3 regions of the Rouxiella badensis genome follow, and region 1 is predicted to be linked to each of the others. Evidence: predicted binding sites of a transcription regulator. Region 1 holds the regulator's gene; each other region holds the start of a gene.
What was found. Region 1 encodes PurR, which represses purine synthesis genes. Its sites were predicted from a motif close to CANGCAAACGTTTGCNTG; they were not measured.

Region 2: carA (glutamine-hydrolyzing carbamoyl-phosphate synthase small subunit) is a predicted target of PurR. The motif match lies at 5,998-6,015, and genes of this name have one in related genera.
Region 3: O1V65_RS16900 (NCS2 family permease) is a predicted target of PurR. The motif match lies at 2,247-2,264, and genes of this name have one in related genera.

Annotation. Positions count from the first base shown of each region.
Region 1 covers NZ_CP114062.1:2,306,609-2,317,052, forward strand. Annotated here, with positions in the region: gene O1V65_RS10640 (FUSC family protein) at 1-2,026, shown strand, start outside; gene O1V65_RS10645 (aldo/keto reductase) at 2,043-2,939, opposite strand; gene O1V65_RS10650 (DUF1289 domain-containing protein) at 3,015-3,254, opposite strand; gene nemA (alkene reductase) at 3,459-4,550, shown strand; gene gloA (lactoylglutathione lyase) at 4,682-5,089, shown strand; gene rnt (ribonuclease T) at 5,217-5,879, shown strand; gene O1V65_RS10670 (Grx4 family monothiol glutaredoxin) at 5,964-6,311, opposite strand; gene O1V65_RS10675 (C40 family peptidase) at 6,789-7,700, shown strand; gene cydH (cytochrome bd-I oxidase subunit CydH) at 7,844-7,933, opposite strand; gene purR (HTH-type transcriptional repressor PurR) at 8,269-9,294, shown strand; gene punR (DNA-binding transcriptional activator PunR) at 9,343-10,245, opposite strand; gene punC (purine nucleoside transporter PunC) at 10,415-10,444, shown strand, end outside.
Region 2 covers NZ_CP114062.1:3,457,210-3,467,653, reverse strand. Annotated here, with positions in the region: gene ileS (isoleucine--tRNA ligase) at 1-151, shown strand, start outside; gene lspA (signal peptidase II) at 151-657, shown strand; gene fkpB (FKBP-type peptidyl-prolyl cis-trans isomerase) at 662-1,132, shown strand; gene ispH (4-hydroxy-3-methylbut-2-enyl diphosphate reductase) at 1,113-2,063, shown strand; gene O1V65_RS15950 (SMP-30/gluconolactonase/LRE family protein) at 2,124-2,990, opposite strand; gene O1V65_RS15945 (porin) at 3,172-4,326, opposite strand; gene dapB (4-hydroxy-tetrahydrodipicolinate reductase) at 4,939-5,760, shown strand; gene carA (glutamine-hydrolyzing carbamoyl-phosphate synthase small subunit) at 6,260-7,408, shown strand; gene carB (carbamoyl-phosphate synthase large subunit) at 7,425-10,444, shown strand, end outside.
Region 3 covers NZ_CP114062.1:3,664,217-3,674,660, reverse strand. Annotated here, with positions in the region: gene O1V65_RS16920 (glycerophosphodiester phosphodiesterase family protein) at 1-94, shown strand, start outside; gene O1V65_RS16915 (inositol monophosphatase family protein) at 97-882, shown strand; gene O1V65_RS16910 (nuclear transport factor 2 family protein) at 879-1,217, opposite strand; gene O1V65_RS16905 (glutathione S-transferase family protein) at 1,420-2,088, shown strand; gene O1V65_RS16900 (NCS2 family permease) at 2,406-3,773, shown strand; gene O1V65_RS16895 (Na+/H+ antiporter) at 3,999-5,645, shown strand; gene O1V65_RS16890 (LysR family transcriptional regulator) at 5,700-6,605, opposite strand; gene O1V65_RS16885 (CidA/LrgA family protein) at 6,729-7,172, shown strand; gene O1V65_RS16880 (LrgB family protein) at 7,165-7,854, shown strand; gene O1V65_RS16875 (amino acid ABC transporter ATP-binding protein) at 7,905-8,666, opposite strand; gene O1V65_RS16870 (amino acid ABC transporter permease) at 8,675-9,784, opposite strand; gene O1V65_RS16865 (amino acid ABC transporter permease) at 9,794-10,444, opposite strand, start outside.

The DNA.
Region 1 (10,444 bases):
AAACACGCTCTGGGGTCGATCCACGCGAGGACAGTGGCGCTATGCGTTGCGAAACTCTATCGCCATGTGTCTGGCGCTGTGGATTGCCTTTGTGCTACAGCTCGATGAGCCTTACTGGGCCTTTACCTCGGCGGCGGTGGTCAGCTTCCCGACCGTCGGCGGTGTCATAAGCAAAAGTATCGGCCGCGTCTTCGGTAGTCTGCTCGGCGCATCGGCGGCGGTGCTCATTGCCGGACACTGCCTGAACGACCCCTGGCTGTTCACGCTGTTTATCGCCGCCTGGCTGGGCGTCTGCACCTATGCCTCCAATCTGTATCAGAACAATGTCTCCTATGCCTTTGCGTTGGCCGGTTATACCGCCGCGATTATCGCCTTTTCAACCGTCAACGTGACCGATACCGGCACTATCTTTGACATCGCGCAGGCCAGGGTTTGTGAAGTCATTACCGGGATCCTTTGCGGGGGCTTCATGATGATGGTGATGCCCAGCACCTCCGACGGCGATGCGCTGCTGACTTCGTTGCGCAAGATGCACGTTCAGCTGCTGGAACACGCGCAGTTGCTGTGGCGCAGCGAAGTCACCAACCAGATTCGCGTCTCCCACGAGGGGGTAATCAATCAGATACTGACCCTCAACCTGCTGCGTATCCAGGCCTTCTGGAGCCATTACCGCCTGCGTCAGCAGAACAATCTGCTCAACTACCTGCTGCATCAGCAGCTGCGGCTAACCAGCTACATCTCCAGCCTGCGCAGGATGATGCTCAACTGGCCGAATCCTCCCGAGAACCTCAACGAGGTGCTTGCCGCCCTGCTGGACGAGCTGAGGAAACCCAATGCCAGCAAATATCAGCTGGCCAAGACGCTCAAAAACATCCGGCCTGTCGATCCCGCCGACTATCGTCATCACGCTTTCTGGCAACGACTGCGCGATTTTTGCTGGCTCTATTTGCGCAACGAACGACTGCTTCAACAGGTTGAAAACGCCAATGTGGTCTCGGTGGATCAGATTCAGGCCCCCAAGGTGAGTAAACTGACTCGCCACGCCGACGTCTATGAGGCGGCTTACAGCGGATTTCGCACTTTTTTGTGCATCGTGGTGGCCTGCGCGTATTGGATTAACACCCAATGGGACTCCGGGGCGTCGGGCGTCACGTTGGCCGCTATTGGCTGTGTGCTCTACTCCTCGACGGCTTCCCCCATCAACAGCATCAATCTGCTGACTAAGTCGTTGATGCTGCTGTTTATCGGCTGCTTCATTATCAAGTTCGGCGTGATGGTGCAAATCACCGATTTCTGGCTTTTTTGCGCGTTCATCCTGCCGGTATTGGCGACGATGCAGCTGTGCAAATTGCAGTACAAAGCGTATGCCGGTCTGTGGGGACAGCTGATTGTCTTCAGTGGATCGCTGCTCGCCGTGGCGAACCCACCGAGCTTTGACTATCAGTCGTTCATTAATGATGGCTTAGCCGAGATTGCCGGCGTGATGCTGGCCGGACTTTTCTTCCAGGTGTTGCGCCCAAGCTCGGACAGCCGCAAGAGTCGCCGCCAGATTCGCGCCCTGCGCCGCGATTTTATCGACCAGCTTAGCCGCAGACCGCAGATGTCACACTTGCAGTTCGAGTCGCTGATTTACTATCGCGTTAACCAGCTTAATCAGAGCAAGGATCAGGTCTCGCGCACCTGGTTGCTGCGCTGGGGCGTGGTGCTGCTCAACTGTAGCCACATTGTTTGGCAACTGCGAGAGTGGGAAACGCGGTCAAATCCGCTGTCAAAGGTGCGTGACGTGTGCATTCACTGTCTGAAGGGGATTATGACCGAGCGGGGCGTGAGTCATCCGAAGCTTGATGCCAGCCTAAACGAGTTGCAGCGCATCAGCGAAGCGTTGTCGAAGCACCCCGATGCCTCGGCGCGCGAACTGGCGGGTGTCATCTGGCGACTTTACTGTTCGCTGTCGCAGCTGCAGTCGGCTATCAATATAGAAGACGTGGCGGCAGGCGCGTCTGAGCCTGCCGGTAAACCGGCCTGAGGCCGGTTATTTTGCCTCAGGGAACATCGTATCCCAGTGCAGCCTTGCGTATGCGGAACCACTGCTGGCGGTTAATGTCCAGCGACAATGCCTTCCACGCCGAGGCGATACGCTCAATCTTGCCGCTGCCAAGGATCGGTAACGGACGTGACGGCAGACGCATGATCCAGGCATAGACCACTTGATCAATGGTCTCTGCGCCTGTCTCTTCTGCTACTTTCTGCAGTTCATCCCGCAGCGGTTGATATTGTGGATCATTGAAAAGACCCCCGCCTCCCAGACAAGACCAGGCCATCGGCTTGATCCGCAATTGCTGGCATTGATCCAGCGTGCCGTCGAGGATGGCCGGCTGATGAATCGGCGAAATCTCGACCTGATTGGTCACCAGCGAAAACGGCAGGCGCGATTGCAGCAGGGTAAACTGCGCCGGGGTAAAGTTGGAGACACCAAAATACTTCACCTTGCCGCTCTGATGCAGGGCAGTGAACGCCTCGGCGGTTTCGTCTGCGTTCATCAACGGGTCCGGACGATGAATCAGCAGCAGATCGAGGCTGTCAGTATGTAAATTTTTCAGCGAACGTTCGGCCTGCGCAATAACGTAAGCTTTATCGGTAATGTAATGGCCGATCGGATTACCTGGAGCGGCGGTGGTTGAGATCCCGCATTTGCTCACCAGCTGCAGCTTGTCACGCAGCGAGGGGTTGAGCTTCAGCGCCTCACCAAAGGCGGCCTCGCATTGGTAATTGCCGTAGATATCCGCGTGATCGACGGTGGTTATGCCAAGTTCAACGTGTTGATCGATAAACGCCAGCAGCTGTTGCGGCGTCATGCCCCACTCCATCAAACGCCAATAGCCGCAAATCATTGAGGAAAATTCCGGCCCCTGCGGCGCAATACGCGTGCGTTGTTCCATTGTGTATTCCTTTTCTCATTATGGTCGGCCAAGCATAGCCTGTTTTATGAATTTTTCATTGATTTGAAAGGGGAATTAAAACAGTGAGGGCTGTTCGGGAGCCGGATCGTCAGCGGCCCTGGCAGCGCGTTTTAGCCGCAGGAAGCGCTGGTGGCACAGGCGCAATACGTGGCGCTTTTCGGTATCGTTCATGCTCATCCAGCCAAAACGCTCCTCACGACTGCGAAAACAGCCGCGACAATAGCCGTTGGGCCCGGACTCGCACACGCCGCGGCAGGGACTGGGAATGTCGAAAAACTCGAGCTGCTGAGCCAAAATTACTCCGCGCTAACCGGTGGATGGAGAGAAAACAGGTAAAGATGCTGATATTTTATACCAAAAATCTGCAAAGGTGACATCTCGACGTAGCAAAATGAGCTGTGGAGCAAAGCCTCAGGTTGACCTAGACTGACTGGTCTATTAACGTGAGCCAAGAATGATTCATCATCCCATCTCATTATTGTTTCAGGAGATAGTTACATGACCAAGCTCTTCACGCCCCTGGTAGTCGGGCATAAAACCCTGCCAAATCGCGTATTTATGGCACCGTTAACCCGTCTGCGCAGCATCGAGCCGGGGGATATCCCTACCCCGCTGATGGGCGAATACTACGCCCAGCGCCATAGCTCCGGCCTGATTATCACCGAAGCGACGCAGGTCTCCTTCCAGGCGAAAGGCTATGCCGGTGCACCGGGTCTGCACACGCCGGAACAAACCGCCGCCTGGAAAAAAATTGTTGCCGGTGTGCACGCGAAAGACGGGCACATTGCCGTCCAGCTATGGCACGTAGGCCGTATTTCGCACACCAGCCTACAGCCAAATCAGCAGCCGCCGGTTGCGCCTTCCGCCATTGCGGCCGGGACCCGTACTAGCCTGCGCGACGAAAACGGCAATGCCGTCCGCGAAGAGTGCTCGACGCCGCGTGCGCTGGAAACCGCTGAAATCCCGGGGATCGTTAACGACTTCCGCCAGGCAGCAGCCAATTCGCGTGAGGCCGGTTTCGACTACATCGAGCTGCACGCGGCGCACGGCTATTTGCTGCACCAGTTCATCTCTCCGGCTTCTAACAAACGCGAAGACCAGTACGGCGGCAGCATTGAAAATCGCGCTCGCCTAACGCTGGAAGTGGTCGATGCCGCCGTTGCTGAAATCGGCGCCGACCGTGTAGGCATTCGCATCTCGCCGCTGGGCCCATTCAACGGTCTGGACAACGGCGAAGATCAGGAGTCAGCAGCGCTCTACCTGCTCGATGAGCTGAACAAGCGTGGTCTTGCGTATCTGCATATCTCGGAACCCGACTGGGCCGGCGGCAAGCCTTATACCGAGTCGTTCCGCAAAGCGATTCGCGAGCACTATAAAGGTGTCATCGTGGGTGCCGGTGCATATACCGCCGAGAAAGCCGAAGAGCTTATTGCGAAGGGCTACATCGACGCCGTAGCGTTTGGCCGCAGCTATATCGCCAACCCGGATCTGGTTGAGCGTCTGAAAAACCATGCTCCGCTCAACGAGCCGAAGCCAGAAACCTTCTACGGCGGCGGCGCACAAGGCTACACCGACTATCCTACGCTGTAAGTTGCCTCAAAACAGTCTCTAAGCCCGCCAGTGCTTAGAGACTGCTCAGTCGGGATGTCTCTTAAAGACAAAGCGATAGCATTGAGTTAGTCTAGTATTCAATATGTTTTAACTGGCAATCAGAGGAAATTATGCGTTTACTTCACACCATGATCCGCGTTGGCGACATGCAGCGCTCAATCAAGTTTTATACTGAAGTACTGGGCATGAAAGTGCTGCGTACCAGTCAGAATAAAGAATACAAATACGATTTGGCGTTTGTCGGTTATGAAGACGAAAGCGAAGGGGCGGTCATCGAACTGACCTATAACTATGGCGTAGAGAGCTACGACCACGGCACCGCATTCGGCCATCTGGCGCTGGGCGTTGACGACGTTGCGCAAACCTGTGAAGACATTCGCAAAGCAGGCGGCAAAGTGGTGCGTGAAGCAGGCCCGGTTAAAGGTGGTACCACGGTCATCGCCTTCGTTGAAGATCCAGACGGCTACAAAATCGAGCTCATCGAATCTAAACATGCAGGTCAGGGACTGGGTAACTAATCCCGTCTCACCGGTAACTTAAAGGGCGCAATCGAGGCGCCCTTTCTTGCTTTTTATTCTCTCCTCCTGCATCTGGCCTGAAAATTTGCCATAATGCGCGCTGAATTCGTTTAAAGATAAGATACCAATGGCTGACAAAAGTGACATTAACGCCCTGAAAGGTCGTTTCCGCGGGTTTTATCCTGTGGTAATTGATGTAGAAACCGCCGGGTTTAATGCCCAGACCGACGCCCTGCTTGAAATCGCCGCCGTGACGCTGAAAATGGACGAAGACGGCTGGCTGCAAAACGATGAAACGCTGCATTTTCACGTTGAGCCTTTCGAAGGATCGATTTTGCATCCTGAGGCACTGGCATTTAACGGTATCGACCCGACTAACCCTCTGCGTGGCGCAGTTAGCGAATACGACGCGCTACACGCCATTTTCAAGGCAATCCGTAAGGGGATGAAGGAGCAGGACTGCAATCGCGCGATTATCGTTGCGCACAATGCCAATTTCGACCACAGCTTCTTGATGGCCGCCGCCGAGCGCGCGGGCCTGAAACGTAATCCGTTCCACCCTTTTGCCACCTTCGACACGGCAGCGTTGAGCGGCCTGGTGCTTGGACAAACTGTGCTGGCCAAAGCCTGCATCAGCGCGGGTATCGTTTTCGACAGTTCTCAGGCGCACTCGGCGCTTTATGACACCGAGCAAACCGCTGCGTTGTTTTGCGAGCTGGTAAACCGCTGGAAACGCCTCGGTGGCTGGCCGTTGCCTATTGCTGAAGAAGAGAGCGTTGAAGAGAAATAAATTCTTCTCGTTAAGATAAATAGTAAGACATAAAAAAAGAGCGGCTACGATAGCCGCTCTTTTTATTTCAAGAGTCGAAGCCGATTATTCTGGCTGCTCTTCCTGAGATTTATATTTCTCAGCCGTTTCTTTGATCAGCTGCTGCAGTTCGCCACGCTGATACATTTCGATAACGATATCGCAGCCGCCGACCAGCTCACCGTCAACCCACAGCTGTGGGAAGGTCGGCCAGTTGGCGAATTTTGGCATTTCTGCACGGATATCCGGGTTTTGCAGGATATCGACGTAAGCGAAACGCTCGCCGCAGGCAGACAGCGCCTGAACGGCCTGAGCAGAGAAACCGCAGCTTGGCAGCTTTGGAGAGCCTTTCATATAAAGAAGAATCGGGTTCTCGGAAATCTGCTGTTGAATTTTTTCAATAGTAGTGGTCATTTTCTTGCTTCCTCAAGCCATTAATTGGCTGTCACGGTCATTACTTAAATCGGAAAAAACCTGATCAACTGTCTGCCATTGTAACGAGAGCAGCCCTCGGATAAAAACGCCATTTTTTGTGAGGTCTTTAGCGCACAAAAAGGCCTTTAATTGATGCATCCCTGTAATGTCGGTGATAGTATCCCTGATTGTCAAAACAGTGCAAAAATAAAGATTCATATAGAATAACATTTTTATTCTGTGACTTTAACCCAAACGATCCCAAAGGGATCTTTTAGGTAACGTGAGTTTAACCCTCTGAATCCTGGTTATTTTTTCGGCGCTATAGCTCATATTTTGCCCAGAAAAAAAGTTATTAACTTTTACTCACAATATGAATTAGAATCGAAGCAATTCGTGCTGTTTTGTCTCCCGCTTTTCGGGAATACTGGGACATCTTTTGATGTTTAACTTCGGCCTAATATTGGTAGCGACGCCATGCGTTTAATGTTTACGCTTTTTGTGCTGCTGTTTACCCAGCTCTTTTTGAATTTGGCGAATGCTTCGCCAAGTCATCGCGTCTCCGCCAAACAGGCCGAAACGCACGTAAGCCAGGCAAAGCCTGATGAGCGACGAAAGCGAAAGGTCGTCGCGAGAAGCAATAGAAAGACCAAGACTGTTCCGGTGAAAGAACAATCGAAAGCCAAAGAACACAGCAGGACGAAAGAGAAAGTGCACGGGAAGGCGAAAGTCGAGCACAAGCATCCTACCAGCACTAAACTCGTCAGGCACAAGGCCGAGAAGCCAACCGCTTCCAGGCTCGCAAGACACAAGGCAGAGAACTCGAAGAAAGAGATAAACTCGATTAGCCGTTCTCTGGCTGCTACCACTAACGTGGTCTGTGCGAAAGAAGGCAAAAAAGCCTACGGACGACACCGAAAGCATAAAACAAAAGAAGATACCTGCACCCCGTTAACGCTGAGTGCAGCGCACAAGAAAAAGTATTTGCATGCTAAAGAAACCGCGATGAACAAGCTGATGCACCAGGTCGGCAAACCTTATCGCTGGGGTGGAACCTCCCCGAATACTGGTTTCGACTGTAGTGGCCTGGTTTATTACGCGTACAAAGATTTAATGCGTATTAAAATGCCTCGCACCGCCAATGAGATGTACCATTTGCGCGATGCGGCCCCGGTTCCACGCGGTGAGCTTGAGTCTGGTGATTTAGTGTTCTTTAGAATTACTAAACGCGGCGCGGCGGACCACGTAGGTGTTTATCTCGGCAACGGTAAGTTTATTCAGTCACCGCGCTCTGGAGAAGACATCAAAATTAGTTATCTGGCAGATAACTACTGGCAAGACCACTACGTTGGTGCTCGCCGGGTCATGACGCCGAAAACGATTCGTTAAATAATGATTTCTCGCTTAACACCTGTGAATAGCATTTAACGAATGGTTTAAGCCTACCCCCTCTCGAGCGGGCGGTAAAATAGAAAAGGGCGATTTCTTTGATAAGAAATCGCCCTTTTTCGTTTCTGCCTGACGGCAAAAGATCAGTGCATGACGGCGGTAAAGCTGAATGCCACGATCGTCACCAGTGCGCACACCACGGTTATCAATGAGTATTTCAGATTGGTATCCACATAGACTCCTTGCCGGATAGAAGATTAAAAACCCTATATTTTATAAGCCTAAATATTTTGCGCGCTTTGCGTAAAAACGTCTACCGATCGTGCACCGATTTGCGCAACTTATCGCGAAAGCGCAAATTTGGCTTTCCCTTTCTTGAGATATAAGAGAAAATTAGCGGTTACCACGCTGTGTGCCCGGTCGGCGTTGTCCGACGCATCTTTCAGGATTCCTGAAACCACCCAACGAATTAACTGCTTAAAATGATTTATGCAGTTGAATGCACGCAGGCAAACGATTAACAAAAAACTAACGTGCTGAAAAGGGTTAGTTCAGGAGTGATTTTTACATGGCCACGATTAAAGATGTCGCTAAGCGCGCTGGTGTTTCGACTACAACGGTGTCGCACGTCATCAATAAAACCCGTTTCGTCGCCGAAGAAACTAAAGCTGCGGTTCGCGCAGCCATTAAAGATTTGCACTATTCCCCGAGCGCCGTCGCGCGTAGCCTGAAGGTGAATAACACCAAGTCCATCGGCCTGCTGGCCACCTCGAGTGAGGCGCCCTACTTCGCCGAAGTCATTGAAGCCGTTGAGAACAGCTGCTTCGCGAAGGGCTACACGCTTATCCTGTGTAACTCGCACAATAATCTGGAAAAGCAGAAAGCCTATCTGGCAATGCTTGCGCAAAAGCGCGTCGACGGCCTGCTGGTGATGTGCGCCGAGTATCCGGCCGAGCTGCTTGCCATGCTCGAGGAGTACCGTTCAATCCCGATGGTGGTGATGGACTGGGGCGAAGCGCAGAACGACTTTACCGACTCGATTATTGATAACGCCTTCGAGGGCGGATATCTGGCGGGTCGTTACCTGGTTGAACGCGGGCATCGCGACATTGGCGCCATTCCCGGTCAGCTGAACCGCAACACCGGCGGCGGTCGCTATCGCGGTTTCCTGAAAGCGATGAATGAAGCCAATATTGCCGTGCGTGATGAATGGGTGGTTCAGGGTGATTTCGAACCTGAATCAGGCTATCAGGCAATGCAAAAGATCCTCAACCAGAAGCAGCGACCGACGGCAGTGTTCTGCGGCGGTGACGTGATGGCGATGGGCGCGATTTGCGCAGCCGACGAAATGGGCCTGCGCGTTCCTCAGGATATTTCGGTCATTGGTTATGACAACGTGCGCAACGCGCGCTACTTCTCTCCAGCACTCACCACGGTACACCAGCCGAAAGAGCGCCTGGGCGAGATGGCCTTTACCATGTTGCTCGACCGCATTATTAGCAAGCGCGAAGTGCAGCAGACCATCGAGGTGAAACCCAAGCTGGTTGAACGCCGCTCCGTGGCCGACGGTCCTTTCCGCGACTATCGTCGTTAATTCTCGCTTTTCTGCGCTCCTCTCACGCCCGCCTTCGCGGGCGTGAGGCTATCTCAGCCATTCTTGATTCAGCGTTTCACTGTCCCCGAGATACTCCAACAACCAGTCTAGCGCCGGGGAATGATTTCGCTGGTCCCACGTCAGACAACACGGGCTTTCCGGAAACACGTTGGCAAGATTAAGCACTGCCAACCTTTGTTGCGCAATCCACGGCGCAACCCTATGTACTGGCAGCATGCCAACGCAGAGCCCTTCACAAAGGCAATCAATGGCGCAGGTCCAGTCCGGCACGACCAGACGACGCTGGTTGTCCAGCGTCCAGGTGTCGCGTTTGGGCAAATTTCTGGAGGTATCCTCTATACACAGCGCCGGATAAGGCCTCAGCGCATCATCGTCCAACGCCCTATTTTGTGCTGCCAGCGGATGCGTGGCGCTGACCACACAGTGCCAGGGTAAAGTCCCCATGTCCCTAAAGCTGAAACGCCCGCCGACCGGCACCGCGCTGGTGGCACCGATGGCGACGTCTGCACGATCATCGGCCAGCGCGTCCCAAACGCCGTTGAACACCTCTCCTTGAATCAATAACTCGGTGTCGGGGAAAGCGCGATAAAAATCGACCACCAGCTGCCGTATGCGATCGGGTTTTACTATTCGGTCGACCGCCACACGTAGCTGCCCGCTCCAGCCGTTGGCGACCTGCTGACACTGGCGACGCGTGGATAGCATTTTTTTGATAAGCACTCGGGCTTCATCAACGAAAAGGCGACCTGCGGGCGTCAATTCTACGTCGCGATGTCGGCGTTCAAACAGGGGGACCGCCAGCCATTCTTCGAGCTGTCGAATCTGATAGCTAATCGCTGACGGAACGCGATTGAGCTCAAGCGCTGCGGCAGTGAAGCTGCCGTTTCGCGCGACAGCGTCGACGACTTCGAGTGAATATTCAGACCACATAGGCACCGCCTTTTGTCGGGATGATCATTGCAACTCTCTGCTTTCAAATATTTTAATCACATGGTGCAAATATTAACGTTTCACAATCCGCAAGCCAAGCGGATACACTGCGCCACTGGCTTCACCCTACGAAATATTTAACTGCTTTTTTGAATTATAAGAGAACATCATGAAACCCTCATTTGGCTTTTTACTCTAT
Region 2 (10,444 bases), 1.2 Mb from region 1:
AAAAATCGGTCTGGAAAAAGCAGAAGGCGAGAAGTGCCCGCGCTGCTGGCATTTCACCACCGACGTCGGTCACAATCCTGCACATCCCGAAGTGTGTGGCCGTTGTGCAACCAACATCGCCGGTGACGGTGAAGAGCGTGAATTTGCATAATGGGTAAACCAATCTGTTCTACCGGACTCCGCTGGCTTTGGCTGGCGGTTGTTGTGCTGGTGCTGGATCTCGGCAGCAAAGTGTGGGTGATGAATCATTTCCAACTCGGCGAATCGCTGCCGCTGATCCCGTTTTTTAATCTGACCTATGCGCATAATCCAGGGGCGGCCTTCAGCTTCCTGGCGGACAAAGGCGGCTGGCAGCGCTGGTTCTTTGCGGCCATCGCACTGGTTATCGTGGTGGCACTGCTGGTACTGATGTACCGCAGCAGCGGCAAGCAGAAGCTGAATAACATTGCTTTCGCGATGATTATTGGCGGCGCGCTGGGCAACCTGTTCGATCGCATGGTTCACGGTTTTGTCATCGACTTTATCGATTTTTACGTTAAAGACTGGCACTACCCAATATTCAACCTGGCCGACAGCTTTATCTGCGTCGGCGCAGTGTTAGTTGTTCTGGAAGGCTTCCTGTCCTCTTCAGACAAAACGGCAAAAAGTAAGGGATAAGATAATGACCGAGCAGGTGATACACGACAGCGCGGTGTTGGTTCACTTCACGCTGAAGCTGGAAGATGGCTCCACGGCGGAATCAACGCTCAGTCACGGCAAACCCGCTTTGTTCCGACTGGGCGACGGCAGCCTGTCTGACGCGCTGGAAAACGAGCTGCTGGGTCTGCGTGTAGGTGACAAGAAAGCCTTCACACTCTCTCCGGAGTCGGCGTTCGGCACCAAAAGCCCCGATCTGGTTCAGTTCTTTCCCCTGCGCGATTTTATCGAGACTGGCGTGCCCGATGTCGGTACCATTATGCTCTTCACCACCCGCGACGGCAGCGAAATGCCGGGCGTGGTGCGTGAAGTAACAGAAGGTTCGGTGACCGTCGATTTCAACCATCCGCTTGCCGGACAGCATATTGATTTTGATATTGAAGTATTAGAAATAGACCCTGAAATGGAGGCGTCTCATGCAAGTTCTGCTGGCTAACCCGCGTGGTTTTTGTGCCGGAGTTGACCGTGCCATTACCATCGTAGAACGTGCCCTTGAGCTTTATGGTGCGCCAATTTATGTGCGCCATGAAGTGGTGCATAACCGTTACGTGGTCGACAGCCTGCGCCAGCGTGGCGCGGTGTTTATCGAACAGATTAGCGAAGTTCCAGACGGTTCTATTCTGATCTTCTCCGCGCACGGCGTCTCGCAGGCGGTTAGGGCCGAGGCAAAATCTCGTGACCTGACCGTGTTTGATGCGACCTGTCCGCTGGTGACCAAAGTCCATATGGAAGTCGCGCGCGCCAGCCGTAAGGGCACGGAGGCTATCCTGATTGGTCACGCCGGTCACCCTGAGGTCGAAGGCACCATGGGGCAGTACAATAACCCTAAAGGCGGCATGTACCTGGTCGAGTCTCCGGCCGATGTGTTCAAGCTGGACGTCAAAGACCCTGAAAATCTGTGCTTTATGACCCAGACCACGCTGTCCGTTGATGACACTTCCGAGGTTATCGACGCGCTGCGTGAGCGCTTCCCGAAAATAGTGGGGCCGCGTAAAGACGACATCTGCTACGCCACCACTAACCGTCAGGAAGCCGTTCGCAACCTGTCGGACGAGGCTGACGTGGTGCTGGTTGTCGGGTCTAAAAACTCGTCTAACTCCAACCGCCTGGCCGAACTGGCACAGCGCGTAGGTAAACCTTCTTACCTGATCGACTCTGCCGATGATATCCAGGAAGAGTGGGTGAAGGGCGCGCTTAGCGTGGGTGTGACGGCGGGCGCTTCTGCCCCGGATATTCTGGTACAGCAGGTGATCGATCGCCTGAAAACTCTCGGCTGTCTGGGCGTGGTCAACATGGACGGACGCGAAGAGAACATCGTTTTCGAAGTTCCTAAAGAACTGCGTATCGATATCAAAGCGGTAGGTTAAGTATTTAAAATCTTCCCCCACTGAAAAGTGGGGGAAGTTCAGCATAGTAAAACGGTTATATTAGAGCCTGAACAGGTTTTGTCCCGCCCCTCGTGCCGACGTTGTCACCTGCAACAGTGCCCCTTCGATTTCCCCAGGATTTTCCAGACCGGTGCGCGCCGACGTAATAAACAGCTGATTCATCCCGGCACCGCCAAACGTGCAGCAGCTTGGCTGCGTGACAGGCAGCGGCAGGGCATCAAGCGTCAGCAACTCTCCCTGATTGATCTTCTGACGCAGCAAGCAATGGTTGCCCCAGCAGGCGGTCAGCAGCAGCCCGTCTTCACTCAGCGCGGAGCCGTCCGGCGTTTTATCGCCGGGTGAGTAGCACGACAGTTTCAGCGGATTAATACGCCGCGCGTTGCCCGAATAAAATCGCTTCCGCACGCTGTCGGCAAACCACACTTTTCCCTCATGCCAGGCCAGCGTATTGGGGGTGCCTACGTTGTCCATCATCAGCACCGGGGCTGCATCGCCCGTTTCATAGCGATACCATCCGCCGATTTTGTCTTCTTCTTTAATGTCCATGGTGCCAAACCACAGAGAACCGTCGGGGGCGACCGCCGCTTCATTGGGGCGAGTGCCTTCCGCGCCCGCATAGCCACACAGCAGGGAACGCTTTTCACTCAGGTAGTCGTAAAGCGCCAGGCCGTCCTGCGCGACCAAGAGGAAGAGGTCCTGCTGGTCGGTGAGCAGTGCGGCGCTGGTCAGTGACTGAAGTGCGCGTGTTTCGAAGGAAGCCGTTTCAGGCCAATAGCGCAGCAGGCGTTGATTAAGAATATCGACCCACAGCAGAGACTGGGTACGCTGGCACCACACCGGGGTTTCGCCCAATTCGGCGCGATAGTCCGTTACGGTGACTATCTCAGAGCGCAAAAATGCTGACATGAACGTTTCTCCAGCAGAGGCTAAAAGGTATTTGTTTGATGAGTTTAGCCGTGCATTGCGGCCAGTGGAAAGAGAAAGCTGTGCGTAGACTGACGCAGGGCATAAAAAAAGCCTGCTGAAGTTTTCAGCAGGCTCGAACTTCTCGATCTCTTTATCTGTGTCTTGAGATAAAGGGGAGTTATTAGAAGTTGTAGTACAGACGCACCAGGTTGAGATCGCCGATCTTGTCGGTAGAGTTGGTGATCATGTGCTCGAAGTCGACCTGGAAGCCGTAATCAAGTTTCACAGCCACACCCACGCCGTTGTCGGTACGCTGGTAATCACGTCCGCTCACATACTTCAGATGGTCACCCATGAAGTAAGGCTGCACGCTCTTGATGGCGAATTGCTTAACCGGGATGTTGTAACCGGCATAGTATTCGACGCCCCACGCGTTGCCTGCGAAGTAGTCCTGATCGTTGTTCACTTTGGTGGTCAGGAAGTTGTGATACCAGCCGCCGCCTGCAGACAAGGTCCAGTTGCCCGGTGTCCATGACAGAGCGGTACCCAGAATGCTCTGGTCGTAGTCTTTAGAGCCGCCTGCCGCACCCCGGTTTTTAACTTCTGCGCTGGTGTAGTTGTATGCGCTACCCCATGCCAGGTTGTCGGTGATGTGCCAGTTTGCACCAACAGAACCGCCGCCTTTACGTTTGTAGGCCAGGTTGTTGGATTCAAGCAGGTCGTCGTCGGAGAACAGGTAAGCGGCATAGAGATCGACCGGACCTGCTGCATATTTATATTTCAGCTGCTTACGTGAACGATATGAACCGTCGTAGTCACCGTTGATACCGTTACCCGGTGCCTGGGCCAACATGTCGTCATCCCAAACGTCGGTTTTCGCGCCGACAACATCATAGTAGATGCTGTTTTGCTGACCGTAGGTCAAAGTACCGTAAGTCTTGCTCTTGAAACCGGTATACAGCTGACGGCGAGTCGTATGGTGCGCGCCTTCAGCATAGTGGTCGTCCCAGCCGAAGACCGACGGAATGTTCACGCCGAGTTCGTAGTAACTGATCCAGTGAACGTCGTCAAACAGGAAGTAGTCAGCGGTGAAGCGGAAACGTGTGCCGCCGTCATAGCCGTTATTTTTGTAGGAACCTTTATCTGAGCCGCCCATGGTATTTTGGAACTGAGGACGGATGCTGCCACCGACTTTAAAGTCGAGACGGCTAAGCAGATCGTAAGGCTGAGGATCCTGTTTAATCAGCGTTATTTCTGCTTGTGCAGCGAAAGATGCGCCGCCTAAAAGTAGGCCAGCAACGACTGTTTGTGAAACCCTATTCATTTTAAATTTCATAAAAACTCCAGGTGCCAATACTGTGTTGGCATCCTAATTTTCCCTAGCTATACACGAGGGGGGATTAACGAGCATGTAACAGCCGTATTGCAATCCGTCTCGTTTTATCACTGACTTTCATTGCGCAACAGGCTGGTTCGCTTAATAATATTTAATTGCTAATTCAATGGTTTACCGATATTAAAGATTGGCTTATTTATCTTCCTGCCTCTGCAATAATGTTTCGACTTAAAATTAGCTGGCTATTTATTATCATAAGGGTTCAATAAAATCCAATAACGAAATATGAATTATTTATATCAGGCTTAATAAATTGATCTGCATCCGGGAAACGTGCAAAAAAAGAGATAATGCCTGTGCAGGTTATTCATCTGTATGCATGATTATTCATTTAAGTGAATTGTATTGCCTTGAGGGTTGTTATTGCTGGTTTTTTCAGCAATGTCGAAAGTGAAGGGCGAGGCTTTCGACCCGACGCGAAATAGGTTTTACTGATGTTAGCGTGCCTATATCATAATTTTCTAATTATGAGGCAATTTCACTAGCCGTGATGGAATGGGGTGGTTAACCTGATTCTGTTTTACGAAGCACACATTAATAAAGAGAGAAATTATGAGCAAAGCTGATATCCGCATGGCGATTGCCGGTTCCGGTGGGCGCATGGGTCGCCAGCTGATTCAGGCCGTACAGCAGGCTGAAGGTGTGGTTCTGGGCGCGGCGTTAGAGCGTAAAGGTTCTTCACTTGTGGGTACTGACGCAGGCGAACTCGCCGGTGTAGGCGCGATTAACGTTAAAGTCAGTGACAGTCTGGAAGCGGTAGCCGGTGATTTTGACATCCTGATCGATTTCACACGCCCCGAAGGGACTCTCGAGCACCTGAGCTTCTGTCTGAAACAGGGTAAAGGCATCGTTATCGGCACTACGGGGTTCGATGATGCAGGTAAAGCGGCAATTAAACAGGCTGCCGATGAAATTCCCGTCGTTTTCGCCGCGAACTTTAGCGTAGGCGTCAACGTGGTGCTAAAGCTGCTTGAGAAAGCGGCAAAAGTGATGGGTGACTACACCGATATAGAAATCGTTGAAGCACACCATCGTCACAAGGTCGATGCACCTTCAGGTACTGCGCTCGCTATGGGCGAAGCCATCGCGGGTGCGCTAGGCCGTGATCTGAAGGACTGCGCCGTCTATGCCCGCGAAGGCCATACCGGTGAGCGTGACCCGATGAGCATCGGTTTCGCCACCATTCGCGCCGGGGATATCGTCGGTGAACATACTGCGATGTTTGCTGATATTGGCGAGCGTGTAGAGATAACGCACAAGGCCTCAAGCCGCATGACTTTCGCCAATGGCGCAGTTCGTGCTGCTAAATGGGTATCACTCAAGAAAAATGGTCTCTTTGACATGAAAGATGTCTTGGGTCTCGAAGATTTATAAGGTTCTCCAACAATCGTGATGTGGTTGTTTTTATCATAAGTTTTTGATGGAAGGGCAGTTATTTTATTGCCCTTTTCTTTTGTCTTAAAAATAGCGCCTTCAGTTGCTTTTTAATTCCAAGTTACCTTTTGTTGGCATTTACCCGGTTTTTTCTACCGTTTTGAACATAAAGTAGCCGCTCAATTTCTCTTCATTCGATTATAGTAAACAAAATAACGATTTTTTCAGATAACCCCGCTCGCAAACGTTTACTATGCTTACTTATCCTATCCTTTTATCGCTATTTGACGTTCATTTCGCTGAGTGATGCGAAAAACACAAAAATAATGGCGCTTTGGGTAGACAAACCCCACGCCCATCATTAGAATGCGCGCAATTTGCCAAAAATTAGCTTTTAGGGTAGAAAAATAACCGCTCTGAGTGCAATTTTTGCATTGATTAGGTCATTCGATCTGAATTAATATGCAAATATAATGATTGATTATTCTTGGAGGATGCTTTGATAAAGTCAGCGCTATTGGTTCTGGAAGACGGAACCCAATTCCACGGTCGGGCCATCGGGGCAGAGGGAACGGCAGTAGGGGAAGTGGTCTTCAATACGTCGATGACCGGTTATCAAGAAATCCTCACTGATCCTTCCTATTCCCGCCAGATCGTTACTCTTACTTATCCCCATATCGGCAATGTCGGCACTAACGCCGCTGATGAAGAATCCTCTGCAGTACACGCCCAAGGCCTGGTGATTCGCGATCTCCCTCTGATTGCCAGCAACTACCGTAATGAAGAAAACCTGTCTGACTACCTCAAACGCCACAATATCGTTGCTATCGCCGATATTGATACGCGTAAGTTGACACGTTTACTGAGTGAAAAGGGCGCGCAGAACGGCTGCATCATTGCCGGTGATAACGTAGATGCTGCGTTGGCACTCGAGAAAGCCAAAGGCTTCCCGGGCCTGAAAGGAATGGATTTAGCGAAAGAAGTCACCACGCAGGAGTCTTACAGCTGGCAGCAAGGTAGCTGGACTCTGGAGGGCGATTTGCCTGAAGCGAAGAAAGCTGAGGATTTACCTTTCCACGTTGTGGCCTATGACTACGGCGTGAAGCGCAACATTCTGCGCATGCTGGTTGACCGCGGTTGCCGCCTGACGGTGGTTCCGGCGAAAACCTCTGCTGCAGACGTGATGAAGCTCAATCCAGACGGCATTTTCCTGTCAAACGGCCCGGGTGACCCTGAGCCATGCGACTACGCCATTGAGGCTATCAAGACCTTCCTGACCACCGACATTCCGGTGTTCGGTATCTGTCTGGGCCATCAGCTGTTGGCATTAGCCAGCGGTGCCAAGACGCTTAAAATGAAATTCGGCCATCACGGCGGCAACCATCCGGTTAAAAATCTTGATAACAACACCGTGATGATCACCGCGCAGAACCACGGTTTTGCCGTAGATGAAGCCAGCCTGCCAGCCACGCTGCGCACGACGCACAAATCACTGTTCGACGGTTCATTGCAGGGTATCCATCGTACCGACAAGCCAGCGTTCAGCTTCCAGGGTCACCCTGAAGCGAGCCCAGGCCCGCACGATGCAGCCCCACTGTTCGATCACTTTATCGAACTGATCGAAGCCTACCGTAACAGCGGCAAATAATTAACAGGAGCAGATAATGCCAAAACGTACAGACATAAAAAGCATTCTGATTCTGGGCGCGGGTCCGATCGTAATCGGACAGGCCTGCGAGTTTGACTACTCTGGTGCACAGGCGTGTAAAGCCCTGCGCGAAGAGGGCTACCGCGTCATTCTGGTGAACTCTAACCCAGCCACCATTATGACCGACCCAGACATGGCCGATGCCACCTATATCGAGCCAATCCACTGGGAAGTTGTTCGCAAGATTATCGAAAAAGAGCGTCCAGACGCGGTACTGCCAACGATGGGCGGCCAGACTGCACTGAACTGTGCGCTGGAGCTTGAGCGTCAGGGCGTACTGGAAGAGTTCGGCGTGACCATGATTGGTGCAACCGCCGACGCGATTGACAAGGCAGAAGACCGCCGTCGCTTTGATATCGCGATGAAGAAAATCGGTCTGGGCACGGCACGTTCAGGTATTGCACACAATATGGAAGAAGCGCTGGTTATCGCTGCTGACGTTGGCTTCCCGTGCATCATCCGTCCTTCCTTTACCATGGGCGGCACCGGCGGCGGTATCGCTTACAATCACGAAGAGTTCGAAGAGATTTGTACTCGTGGTCTCGACCTCTCCCCAACCAAAGAGCTGCTGATTGATGAATCGCTGATCGGTTGGAAAGAGTACGAGATGGAAGTGGTCCGCGACAAGAACGACAACTGCATTATCGTTTGTTCTATCGAGAACTTCGACGCGATGGGTATCCACACCGGTGACTCCATCACCGTGGCCCCTGCGCAGACACTGACCGACAAAGAATACCAAATCATGCGTAACGCCTCTCTGGCGGTACTGCGTGAAATCGGCGTCGAGACTGGCGGTTCAAACGTACAGTTCTCCGTGAACCCGAAAGACGGCCGTCTGATAGTTATCGAGATGAACCCACGCGTATCACGCTCTTCTGCGCTGGCTTCTAAGGCAACCGGCTTCCCGATTGCTAAAGTAGCCGCCAAGCTGGCGGTGGGTTACACCCTTGACGAGTTGATGAACGACATCACCGGCGGCAAGACCCCAGCGTCATTCGAGCCTTCAATCGACTACGTTGTGACTAAAATTCCTCGCTTCAACTTCGAGAAATTTGCCGGTGCCAACGACCGTCTGACCACCCAGATGAAATCTGTGGGTGAAGTCATGGCTATCGGTCGCACCTTCCAGGAATCGATGCAGAAAGCGCTGCGCGGTCTGGAAGTGGGCGCAAGCGGCTTCGACCCTAAAGTGAGCCTCGACGATCCTGAAGCACTGACCAAAATCCGTCGTGAACTGAAAGAAGCCGGTTCTGACCGTATCTGGTTCATCGCCGATGCATTCCGTGCCGGTATGTCCGTAGACGGCATCTTTAACCTGACTAACATCGACCGCTGGTTCCTGGTACAGATTGAAGAGCTGATCAAACTGGAATCTCAGGTTGCTCAGGGCGGCTTTAGCGCACTGAACTACGATTTGCTGCGCGTGCTCAAGCGTAAAGGCTTCGCCGACCTGCGTCTGGCGAAACTGGTCGGCGTCTCTGAGAGCGAAATGCGCAAGCTGCGTCACAAGCTGAACCTGCACCCGGTTTACAAGCGCGTTGATACCTGTGCGGCCGAGTTCTCGACCGACACCGCCTACATGTACTCCACCTATGAAGAAGAGTGTGAGTCCAACCCAACTAACGGCACCCCGAAAATTATGGTGCTGGGTGGCGGTCCAAACCGTATCGGTCAGGGTATCGAATTCGACTACTGCTGCGTTCACGCCTCACTGGCGCTGCGCGAAGACGGTTACGAAACCATCATGGTTAACTGTAACCCTGAAACCGTTTCTACCGACTATGACACCTCAGACCGTCTGTACTTTGAGTCGGTAACACTGGAAGACGTGCTGGAAATCGTCCGCATCGAGCAGCCAAAAGGTGTGATCGTGCAGTACGGTGGCCAGACTCCGCTGAAACTGGCTCGCGAGCTGGAAGCCTGCGGCGTGCCGATTATTGGTACCAGCCCTGACGCGATTGACCGTGCAGAAGACCGCGAACGTTTCCAGCAGGCGGTTAACCGTCTGGGCCTGAAGCAGCCAGCGAACGCCACCGTAGCCACCATCGAACAGGCGGTAGAGAAGGCAGCCGGTATCGGTTATCCGCTGGTGGTGCGTCCATCTTATGTGCTGGGTGGCCGCGCGATGGAAATCGTTTATGACGAAATCGACCTGCGCCGTTACTTCCAGAACGCGGTGAGCGTATCCAACGATGCGCCAGTGCTGCTCGACCGCTTCCTCGACGATGCGATAGAAGTTGACGTTGACGCAATCTGCGACGGCGAGCGCGTGCTGATTGGCGGCATCATGGAGCACATCGAGCAGGCGGGCGTTCACTCCGGTGACTCCGCATGTTCACTGCCTGCTTATACCCTGAGCAAAGAAATTCAGGACGTAATGCGTCAACAGGTTGAGAAGCTGGCGTTTGAGCTTTCCGTTCGTGGCCTGATGAACGTGCAGTTTGCGGTGAAAGACAACGAGGTTTACCTGATTGAGGTTAACCCACGTGCTGCGCGTACCGTGCCGTTTGTTTCCAAGGCAACCGGCGTGGCACTGGCGAAAGTGGCGGCACGCGTGATGGCGGGTCAGACACTGGCCGAGCAGGGCGTCACCGAAGAAGTTATCCCGCCGTACTACTCGGTTAAAGAAGTGGTGCTGCCGTTTAACAAATTCCCGGGCGTTGACCCCATCCTCGGCCCAGAGATGCGCTCTACCGGTGAAGTGATGGGCGTTGGCCGCAGTTTCGCTGAAGCCTTCGCTAAGGCCCAGCTGGGTAGCCTGTCTGGGATGAAGAAAGCCGGTCGTGCGCTGCTGTCCGTTCGTGACGGTGACAAGGCGCGCGTGGTTGATTTGGCCGCCAAGCTGCAGAAACACGGCTTTGAGCTGGACGCGACACACGGCACCGCCGTCGTACTGGGCGAAGCAGGCATCAACCTGCGCCTGGTCAACAAGGTGCATGAAGGTCGTCCACACATCCAGGACCGCATCAAAAA
Region 3 (10,444 bases), 1.4 Mb from region 1:
GGTCTGGGGCACGTTGGTTGACGCTGGATTTGGCGCAATTCAGACTGATAACGTCAGTCAACTGCGCCGTTGGTTAAAGGACAAAGGACGCTAACAATGAAAAACGAGATTTCCGACAGGCTGCGCATCGCCAGCCAAATTGCTGCACAGGCCGCCGAACTGGCGCTGAGCTTCTTTGCGCGACGCAGCGAGATTGATGTCAGCAGCAAACGCACCCAGGACTTTGTTTCAGAAGCCGATGTCGCGGTTGAAAACTTTATCCGCCAGCAGCTGCAACAGCATTTCCCCAACGACCCGATTATTGGTGAAGAGATGGGCGGCCAGCTGAGCGAAGGCGCGTGCTGGGTGATTGACCCGATCGACGGCACGTCTAACTTTTTACGCGGTTCGCCGCTTTGGGGCGTTTCATTAGGACTGGTCGAGCGGCATCGTCCGGTGATTGGGATAGTCGCGCTGCCGGTGCTTAACGAACTTTTTGCCGCAGAGACCGGCAAGGGCATCTTCCTTAACGGCAAACCTTTTACGCGCGATAACCGTTTCTCTGACGTTCAGGTCGTTTCTCTGGGCGATAGCGCAGACGATCAGCTTGGTGAGGCGTCGGCATTTTATCGGGGTCTGCGTGAGGCAGACTGGTCGGTACACTGCTATCGCTGTACCACCGTGGGTATGGTGTTTGCGGCGAAAGGTATTCTCGACGGCCACCTGCAACGCCGCACCACGCTGTGGGACATCGCTGGTGGCGCGGTGCTGTGTCAGGAAGCCGGGCTGGAAACGGTGGTAAATTTCGGTGGGGAAGGGATTCGTCACCTGTCGGTGGCGACGGGGACACCCGCGCTCATGGACGCGGTCAGGCCACTTTGGCCCGACCTGTCACCTCGTTAAGCGAAGTAAAACCAGGCGGTCTCAATGAGACCGTCTTTCACCTCGAATACCGCCATGCTTTCGATAGGTTGTTCGTTCAGACCGTGGATCCTTTCCAGATCAAAGACCTTGTTGCCCAATACGCTACGCGATATGAGTTCGGCTTTCAGTGCGGGGTTGTTAAATCGGTTTTGGGCGTAAAACTCGCGCAGCTGCTGCTTGCCCTGCATGGAAGGCGCGGTGGCAGGCATACGATACGCAATAAAGGTTTCGCTAAAACAGGAAACGAATTTTTCCAGGTCGTGCTGATTGTAAGCGTAAAATTGTTGTTCTACTGCGGCTAAAACGTCGGACATGGTGTTAATCCCTTTTAGATTGCGAATAAAACGCGTGTTTATAATTTGAATTTAAATTCACATTTAATGAATTTAAATTCAAACATGAGGCATTGTCCGAAACTTGTCAATCGTTGATGTAATCTTTTATTACCGCAGGTTAGCGTCTCTTCAGTAGTCTATAGTTAACAATCAATTAGTATGACTACTCTGGAGTGTATGCATGATAATCCTTCACCACCTCAATAACTCGCGTTCCCAACGCATTTTGTGGATGCTTGAAGAACTGCAACTGCCGTACACCATCGAACGCTATCAGCGTGACGAAAAAACGATGCTGGCCCCGGCATCGCTTAAGAAGATCCATCCGCTGGGCAAGTCGCCAGTGTTGCAGGATGGCGATCTTATCATCGCTGAATCGGGTGCTATCCTCGAATATTTACAGGAAACCTACGATCTTCAGGGTCTTCTCAAGCCAGCGGATCCTTCGTCGCGTTTGCAGTATCGTTACTGGATGCACTATGCCGAAGGATCGCTGATGCCGCTGCTGGTAATGAAACTTATCTTCGGGCGTCTTGGCAAACCGCCCATGCCGTGGTTGATCCGCCCGATAGCCGGGGCGATAGGTAAAGGCGTGCAGCAGAATTACATCGACAAACAGCTGGCGACGCATGCCGCCTACATTGAAGATCACTTGACTAAAAATGCCTGGTTTGCCGGTGAAACCTTCAGCGCCGCAGATATTCAGATGAGCTTTCCAATCGAGGCGCTGGCCTCGCGTTTTCCCACCGATAAAACCCCGCACCTGAAACAGTGGCTGGCTAAGATTCAGGCAAGACCGGCCTATCAACAGGCGTTAAAACAGGGTGGGCCTTATCAAATAGGATCCTGAGTAAAAATTGATCGACTCGCTTTTTTTAGATTAAATGTCTTTAAAATGTACAAAAATGACAAAAACATCGCTAAACGGAGTTGAAACCAGAGTATTAATAGCTGGATAATCGTTTGCTTAGCCGTACCTACGACTTTTAGAACCGCCGTACGCGATGTGAGTTAAACGTTTGCCCTGGCTTTTTGCCGATAATTCAACGGTGTTTATCATCGTTGAACGTCGGCGCACATCCTTTAGCCGGGTAGGGAAGCGAACGACACGAAACGATTTCATAATGACCACGCAGGCATTTCAGTAGCACACTCAGAGGATCCACCATGTCTCAACCACAGTCTCAAGCGGGCGGCAGCGTGACGCCTAAAGGATCGCTTGATGCTTTCTTTTCTATTTCTGCGCGTGGCAGTAACGTTCGCCAGGAAGTGATCGCCGGTCTCACCACCTTTTTAGCCATGGTCTATTCCGTGATAGTCGTGCCCTCGATGCTCGGCAAAGCCGGTTTTTCTGCGGCGGCGGTGTTCGTTGCAACCTGCCTGGTGGCCGGATTTGGCTCTCTGCTGATGGGGCTGTGGGCAAACCTGCCGCTGGCGATTGGTTGTGCTATCTCCCTGACGGCGTTTACCGCGTTTAGCCTGGTTATTGGCCAGCACATCCCCGTGCCGGTGGCGCTCGGGGCGGTATTCCTGATGGGCGTGCTGTTTACCGTTATCTCGGTGACCGGCATTCGCTCCTGGATTTTGCGCAATCTGCCGACCGGTGTTGCGCACGGTACGGGGATAGGCATCGGCCTGTTCCTACTGCTGGTGGCGGCTAACGGCGTGGGGCTGGTTATCAAGAATCCGCTCGACGGCCTGCCTGTGGCGCTCGGCGCTTTTACCTCATTCCCGGTGGTGATGACGCTGCTCGGGCTGGCGGTGATTTTTGGTCTGGAGAAACTGCGTGTGCCGGGTGGCATTTTGCTGGTGATTATCGCCATTTCCGTGATTGGCCTGATTTTCGATCCGGCGGTGAAATATCACGGCCTGTTTGCGATGCCTTCACTGTCTGACGCGAGCGGTCATTCGTTGTTCTTTAATCTTGATATTAAAGACGCGCTGAAAGCCGCCGTGTTACCGAGCGTGCTGGCGCTGGTGATGACCGCGGTGTTCGACGCCACGGGCACCATTCGCGCAGTAGCGGGGCAGGCTAACCTGTTGGATAAAGACGGCCAGATTATCAACGCTGGCAGGGCACTGACGGCGGACTCGGTGAGCAGCATTTTCGCCGGTCTGGTCGGTGCGGCACCCGCTGCGGTGTACATTGAGTCTGCGGCAGGTACGGCAGCGGGCGGCAAAACCGGTCTAACCGCCACGGTGGTCGGGGTGCTGTTCCTGCTGATGCTGTTCCTTTCTCCTTTGTCCTATCTGGTGCCGTCCTATGCGACCGCGCCTGCGCTGATGTACGTTGGCCTGCTGATGCTCAGCAACGTGACCAAGCTGGACTTCACCGACTTTGTTGACGCCATGTCGGGGCTGCTGTGTGCGGTATTTATCGTGCTGACCTGTAACATCGTGACCGGCATTATGCTGGGCTTTAGCTCGCTGGTCGTGGGCCGTATTTGCTCAGGCGAGTGGCGCAAGCTGAACCTTGGCACGGTAGTTATCGCCGTTGCGCTGGTGGTGTTCTACGCCGGCGGCTGGGCGCTTTAACGTCCTCTCTCACGCTTCCCCCGCGCCTGTCGCGGGGGAAAGTCGCTTGTTTCTTCTTCCCCCGCATTCATAAACCAACAAAGTTTGTTAACAACATTTACACTTCACTTTCAGACGTCTGCAATTTTTATCCATTGTTAAAATGTTTTACTATCAAATTGTCGTGCAGGCCCGGCCTGCGTCCAGCTTTAAGCATTAACCTAATAACAAGAGTCTAAGGAAAGCATGGAAATATTTTTTACCATCCTTATTTTGATTCTGGTGGTGTCGCTCTCCGGTGTCGTTACCAGGATGTTGCCGTTCCAGGTTCCACTTCCTCTTATGCAAATCGCCGTGGGGGCATTGCTCGCGTGGCCCAACTTTGGTTTACACGTCGATTTCGATCCTGACTTGTTCCTCGTGCTGTTCATTCCGCCGTTGCTGTTCGCCGATGGCTGGAAGACGCCGATGCGCGAATTCCTGCACAAAGGGCGAGAGATCCTTGGGCTGGCGCTCGCATTGGTGCTGGTCACCGTAGTTGGGGTGGGGTATCTGATTTACATGATGGTGCCGAATATTCCCCTGGTCGCCGCCTTCGCGCTGGCCGCCGTACTGTCACCGACGGACGCCGTGGCCCTGTCGGGTATCGTCGGTAAGGGGCGTATTCCGAAATCGATCATGGGTATCCTCGAAGGCGAGGCGCTGATGAATGACGCGTCGGGCCTGGTATCGTTGAAGTTCGCCATCGCGGTGGCGATGGGGACTATGGTCTTCACCGTGCCGGGTGCGACGGTCGAGTTCCTCAAAGTGGCCATCGGCGGTCTGTTGGCCGGCGTCGCCGTGACCTGGCTGTACAGTAAGTCGCTGCGCATCATGAGCCGCTGGAGCGGCGACGACCCGGCGACGCAAATCGTTCTGCTGCTCCTGCTGCCGTTTGCCTCCTATCTGATTGCCGAACACATTGGCGTTTCAGGCATTCTGGCCGCCGTGGCCGCCGGTATGACCATCAGTCAGTCGGGCATTATTCGCAATGCACCGCTGGCGATGCGCCTGCGCGCAAACAGCGTCTGGGCGATGCTCGAATTTGTGTTTAACGGCATGGTGTTTATCATGTTGGGCCTGCAGCTGCCGGGCATTCTCGAGAGCTCGCTGGACCAGGCAACGCATGACCCGAGCATCGTCACCTGGCACCTGTTCGCCGACGTTGCCGTCATCTACTTCGCCCTGTTGCTGCTGCGTTTCGCCTGGCTGTGGCTGATGAAGAACTTCAGCAACCGCCTGCTGAAGAAGCGTCCGCTGACCTTTGGCAGTTTCTCGACGCGTGAGCTGTGGGTTGCCTCCTTTGCGGGCGTTCGTGGCGCGATTACGCTGGCCGGTGTGCTGTCGATTCCCCTGTTCCTGGCCGATGGTTCGGCCTTCCCGTCGCGCTATCAGCTGGTCTTTTTGGCCGCTGGGGTGATCTTGTTCTCGCTGATTGCCGGTGTGGTGGCGTTGCCTTTCCTGCTGCGCGGCGTGGTCGTGGACAAGTCCTCCTACCGCGAAGAAGAACGTATGGCTCGCGCCGTGGCTGCTGAGGTCGCGATTGAGAGCCTGCACAAGATGGAAGAGCGTCTTGCCGCCGATTCGGAAGAGAATATTGACGAGCAAACGCTGAAGGAAATCAGTTCGCGGGTGGTGGGAAATCTGCGCCGACGCACGGTCGGTAAAGACGACATCGAACACGCGCTGATGCTGGAAAACCTTGAGCGACGTTTCCGCCTGACGGCGCTGCGTGCGGAGCGGGGCGAGCTTTATCACCTGCGTGCCACCCAGCGTATTAGCAACGAGACGCTGCAAAAACTGCTTCATGACCTCGATTTACTGGAGGCGCTGCTGGTCGAAAAAGAGGTGTAATCCCTGCCTTTGAACCGCTTGAAAGGCCCGCCGGTTAACGCCCGTGGGCCTTTTTTATGGTCTTGGCTCAGGAATAAGGCTCTCTGGCCAAAACTCTCGGCTGCGTGCTATCCACGCCTGTGCGCTCTGCGACAGATAGCTGCCCTGCCGCCAGATGAGACCTAACTGCCACAGCAGGGTTGGGGTCAGCGGCAGCCAAAGTAGCTTCTCGCCGTCCAGACGCTGGCACACTGGCTCGGGCAGGATGGCAATACCCATTCCGGCCTGTACCATCGCGGCAAGAAAATCCCATTGGCCGCTGCGTGCGGCTATCTTCGGCGTGAAACCGTGGGCGCTAAAGGCGTCCAGCAACTGTCGATAAAGCGCAAAATCTTCGTTATAAATCAATATGCTTTCATCGCTCAGTTCGCTGAGCGTCACGCTGCTGCGGTTGAGCCAACAGGCGGTTTTCGGCACCACCACGCATAAAGGATGGCTAAACAGCAGCTGTGAGGTAATCGGCAGCGCGGGGTCGATGGGTAGGGCAGTGAGCGCCAGATCCAGCTCGCCTGAAAGCACTGCCTGTTGCACGGTCAGGCCGCCAAACTCTGAAATAATCAGTTCGATACCAGGATAATGCTGACGAAACTCACCAATCAGGGGAGCCATCTGCGTGCCCACCATCGGCGGTACGCCGAGCCGCAGCAGGCCACGTTTGACGTCATTAATGTCTTCCAACTCGGCCTCAAGCTGACGAAACTCCTCCAGGATATTCAGGCCGCGCTGGTAAAGCGCTTGTCCGCTGTCGGTCAACCGCAGGCGACGCCCTTCGCGGATGAGCAGCGTACACTCCAGCTCCTCCTCCAGATTGCGTAGCATCTTGCTGATGGTCGGCTGAGTGACAAACAGTTTTTCCGCCGCGCGGGTAAAACTCTGCTGGCGAACGACTTCAACGAAATAGCGCAGGGTGCGAACGTCCATAAGGCTCCAGTGACCTAACATTCCAATTTGGAATCATTTGGATAATTTTAATTCATTTCTTAACGGGTTTCTCCTCGCCGTATACTGAAATCTCTAATTATTCGTCCCCCGAGGTCAGACCCCATGATGTTGGCGTTGCGCCTGAAAGCGCCGTCGTTGCTCACGCGCTTTCAGGTACCGATTCAGGTTGTGCTGTACGCGTTACTTTTTATGGTCGCAGACCGCCTGGTCGGTGCGCTGCATCTGCCGCTGCCCGCCAATATTGTCGGTATGCTGATGATGTTGCTGCTTATCGCCTTTCGCGTACTGCCACTGAGTTGGGTAAAGGCCGGTTCTCGCTGGCTGCTGGCCGAAATGCTGCTGTTTTTCGTGCCTGCTGTGGTCGCGGTAGTCAACTACGCCCAGCTGTTGATGGTCGAGGGATGGAAGATTTTTCTGGTGATTGGTATTAGCACTATTTTGACACTGGGGGCGACGGCGGTGGTGGTCGATAAAGTCTATAAGCTGGAACTGAGGATGGCGGAGAGAAAAAACGCACAAGCGTTGCAGAAGGCCGAACATGATTGATTTATCGATCAGTATTCTCTGTTTCGCCATCACGCTGGTGCTGTATTACGCCAACAAAAGGCTCTATCGCTGGCGTCGAAGCTTGCTGTTTATGCCGTTGGTGTTTACCCCGGTGGTACTGGTGGTGCTGCTGGTGGTGACGCGCGTCTCCTATAAAGACTATATCGGCGAAACCCACTGGCTGCTGTGGTTGCTGGGACCGTCGACTATCGCTTTCGCGGTGCCGGTGTATGAGAACATGGCTATTATTCGTCGTCACTGGATTTCCCTGAGCGCGGGCGTGGTGACGGCAATTACCGTCGCGGTGTTTAGCTCGGTGTGGTTGGCGCGGGTGCTGATGCTGCCGGAAGAAATACAGCGCAGTCTTGCCGTGCGTTCGATCACCACACCGTTTGCGTTGGCGGCGGCGAAACAGGAGGGCGGTCAGCCTGATCTGGTGGCGCTGTTTGTGGTGATAACCGGTGTATTCGGCATGGCGGTTGGCGACCTGCTGTTCCTGCGTCTCGCGGTGCGCAGCGCGCTGGCGAAAGGGGCCGGGCTGGGTGCGGCATCACACGGTGCGGGGACGGCCAAGGCCTACCAAATGGGCGCCGAAGAGGGCGTGGTCTCGAGTCTGGTGATGATGCTAGCGGGGGTGATGACGGTACTGATCGCGCCCTTGATTGGCCGCTATATGTGGTGATACTGCGGCCAACCGGCGCAACCCGTGAGGTGCGCCGGTTGGCCGGTAAGTTAGTGAATAATTTGCGCCAGGAACTCGCGCGTCCTGGCTGACTTAGGATTCGCGAAGAACTCTTCCGGCGGTGCCTGCTCTACAATCTCCCCCCTGTCCATAAAGATAACCCTGTCCGCCACGGTGCGTGCAAAGCCCATCTCGTGGGTCACGCAAAGCATCGTCATCCCTTCTTCGGCGAGACCAATCATGGTATCCAGCACCTCTTTGACCATCTCTGGGTCAAGGGCCGAGGTAGGCTCGTCAAACAGCATGATTTTCGGTTTCATACACAGCGAACGGGCGATGGCAACGCGCTGCTGCTGACCGCCTGAAAGCTGTCCCGGGAACTTGTGGGCATGCTCGGCGATGCGCACGCGCTTGAGGTATTTCATCGCCAGCTCTTCCGCGTCCTTCTTCGGCATCTTGCGCACCCAGCAAGGTGCCAGCGTGCAGTTCTGAAGCACCGTCAGATGCGGGAACAAGTTGAAGTGCTGGAACACCATGCCGACCTCGGTACGAATGCGCTCAATGTTGCGCAAATCGTCGTTCAGTTCGGTGCCGTCCACGACGATACGTCCCTGCTGGTGCTCTTCAAGATGGTTGATGCAGCGAATGGTGGTCGATTTACCCGAGCCGGAGGGCCCGCATAAAACGATTCGTTCGCCTGACGTTACGTTCAGATTGATGCCTTTCAACACGTGGAACTGCCCGTACCACTTGTTAACGTCTTCCAGCGTAATCATCATTTTTTTAGTTTCGGTGACGTTATAGTCGCTCATTGTTTACCTCAGTGTCCTGAATGCCCGGTGTGGAAGCGTTTTTCCAAATGCTGGCTATAACGCGACATGCTAAAACAGAAAATCCAATAAACGGCGGCGGCGAAGACATAGCCTTCGGTCGACATGCCTAGCCATTCGGGAGCGACGGTCGCCTGCTGCACGCTGCTGAAAAAGTCCATCAAACCGATGATGATCACCAGGCTGGTGTCTTTGAACAGCGCAATGATGGTGTTGACCAGACCCGGTATCACCATCTTCAGCGCCTGCGGCAGAATGACCAGCATCTGCGTTCTCCAGTAGCCAAGCGCCAGCGATTGTGCCGCCTCGGTCTGCCCTTTCGGCAGCGCCTGCAGGCCGCCGCGCACCACTTCCGCGACATAGGCCGACTGGAACAGCACCACGCCGACCAACGCGCGGACCAGCTTGTCAATGCTGGTGCCTTCGCTCATAAACAGCGGCAGCATGACCGAGGACATGAACAGCACGGTAATGAGCGGCACGCCGCGCCAGAATTCGATGAAAATCACCGACAGCACGCGCACGATCGGTAGAGAAGATCGTCGAGCCAGCGCCAGCAGAATGCCCAGCGGCAGCGCACCCGCGATACCGACGGCGGCAATGACTAGCGTCAAGGTCAGCCCGCCCCACTGATAGGTCTCGACGCGACTCAGGCCGAAGAATCCCCCGTAGAGCATGAACCAGGTAAAGACCGGGAAGGCCACGGCCCAGCATGCGACGTACAGCCCACGGCGCGGCATCTTCGCGGTAAACATCGGCACCAGCGAAAGCAGACAGACAATCAGCGTGGTATTGATGCGCCAGCGCTGGTCGGTTGGATAAAGCCCATACATAAACTGGCCGAAGCGGGCGTGGATAAACACCCAGCAGGCTCCCTGTTTTGTACAGTCTGCTCGGGTGGTGCCGACCCAGTTGGCCTGAAAAATAACCCAGTTCAGCAGCGGCGGGACCAGTTCCCACAGCAGCCAGAGGAACAGCAGGGTCAGCAGGCTGTTGAACCCGCTGGAGAACAGATTTTTACGCGCCCAAAGTACGGCGTTGCCGAAGGGGGTACCGGGCTTGGCGCCCCTTACAGAGTGCGGGAGTGTTGTCATCGTCATTCGCTTCCCTTAACGCTCAACCAGCGCGATGCGGCGGTTATAAATGTTCATTAAGAACGAAATTACCAGGCTGATAACCAGATAAACTGACATCGTCATGGCAATCGTCTCAATCGCCTGTCCGGTCTGATTGAGTACCGTGCCGGCAAACAGAGACACCATGTCTGGATACCCGATGGCCGCTGCCAGGGAGGAGTTTTTGACGATGTTGAGATACTGGCTGGTCAGCGGCGGAATAATGACGCGCATCGCCTGCGGCAAAATAACCTGACGCAGCGTGACCGGATTCGGCAGTCCAAGCGATCGCGCCGCTTCGTGCTGTCCATAAGATACTGACTGAATGCCGGAGCGAATGACTTCGGCAATAAAGGTTGAGGTATAGACCGACAGCGCCAGCGTCAGCGCCCCTAGCTCGGGGATAAGCACCACGCCGCCGCCGAAGTTAAATCCTTTCAGCTTTGGAATGTCCCAATGCAATGCCGGGCCGAAAATCAGCTGCGCCAAAGCCGGGAACAGAATGAGCATCGCGACGCACCACGGCCAGATGCGCCACACCAGACCGGTATGAATCTGACGAAAATGGTTATAGCGTTTCAAAAACAGAATGCCACCGACCGCCAACAGCAGGGCAACCAGCGCGGCCCAGAATCCTGACGATAT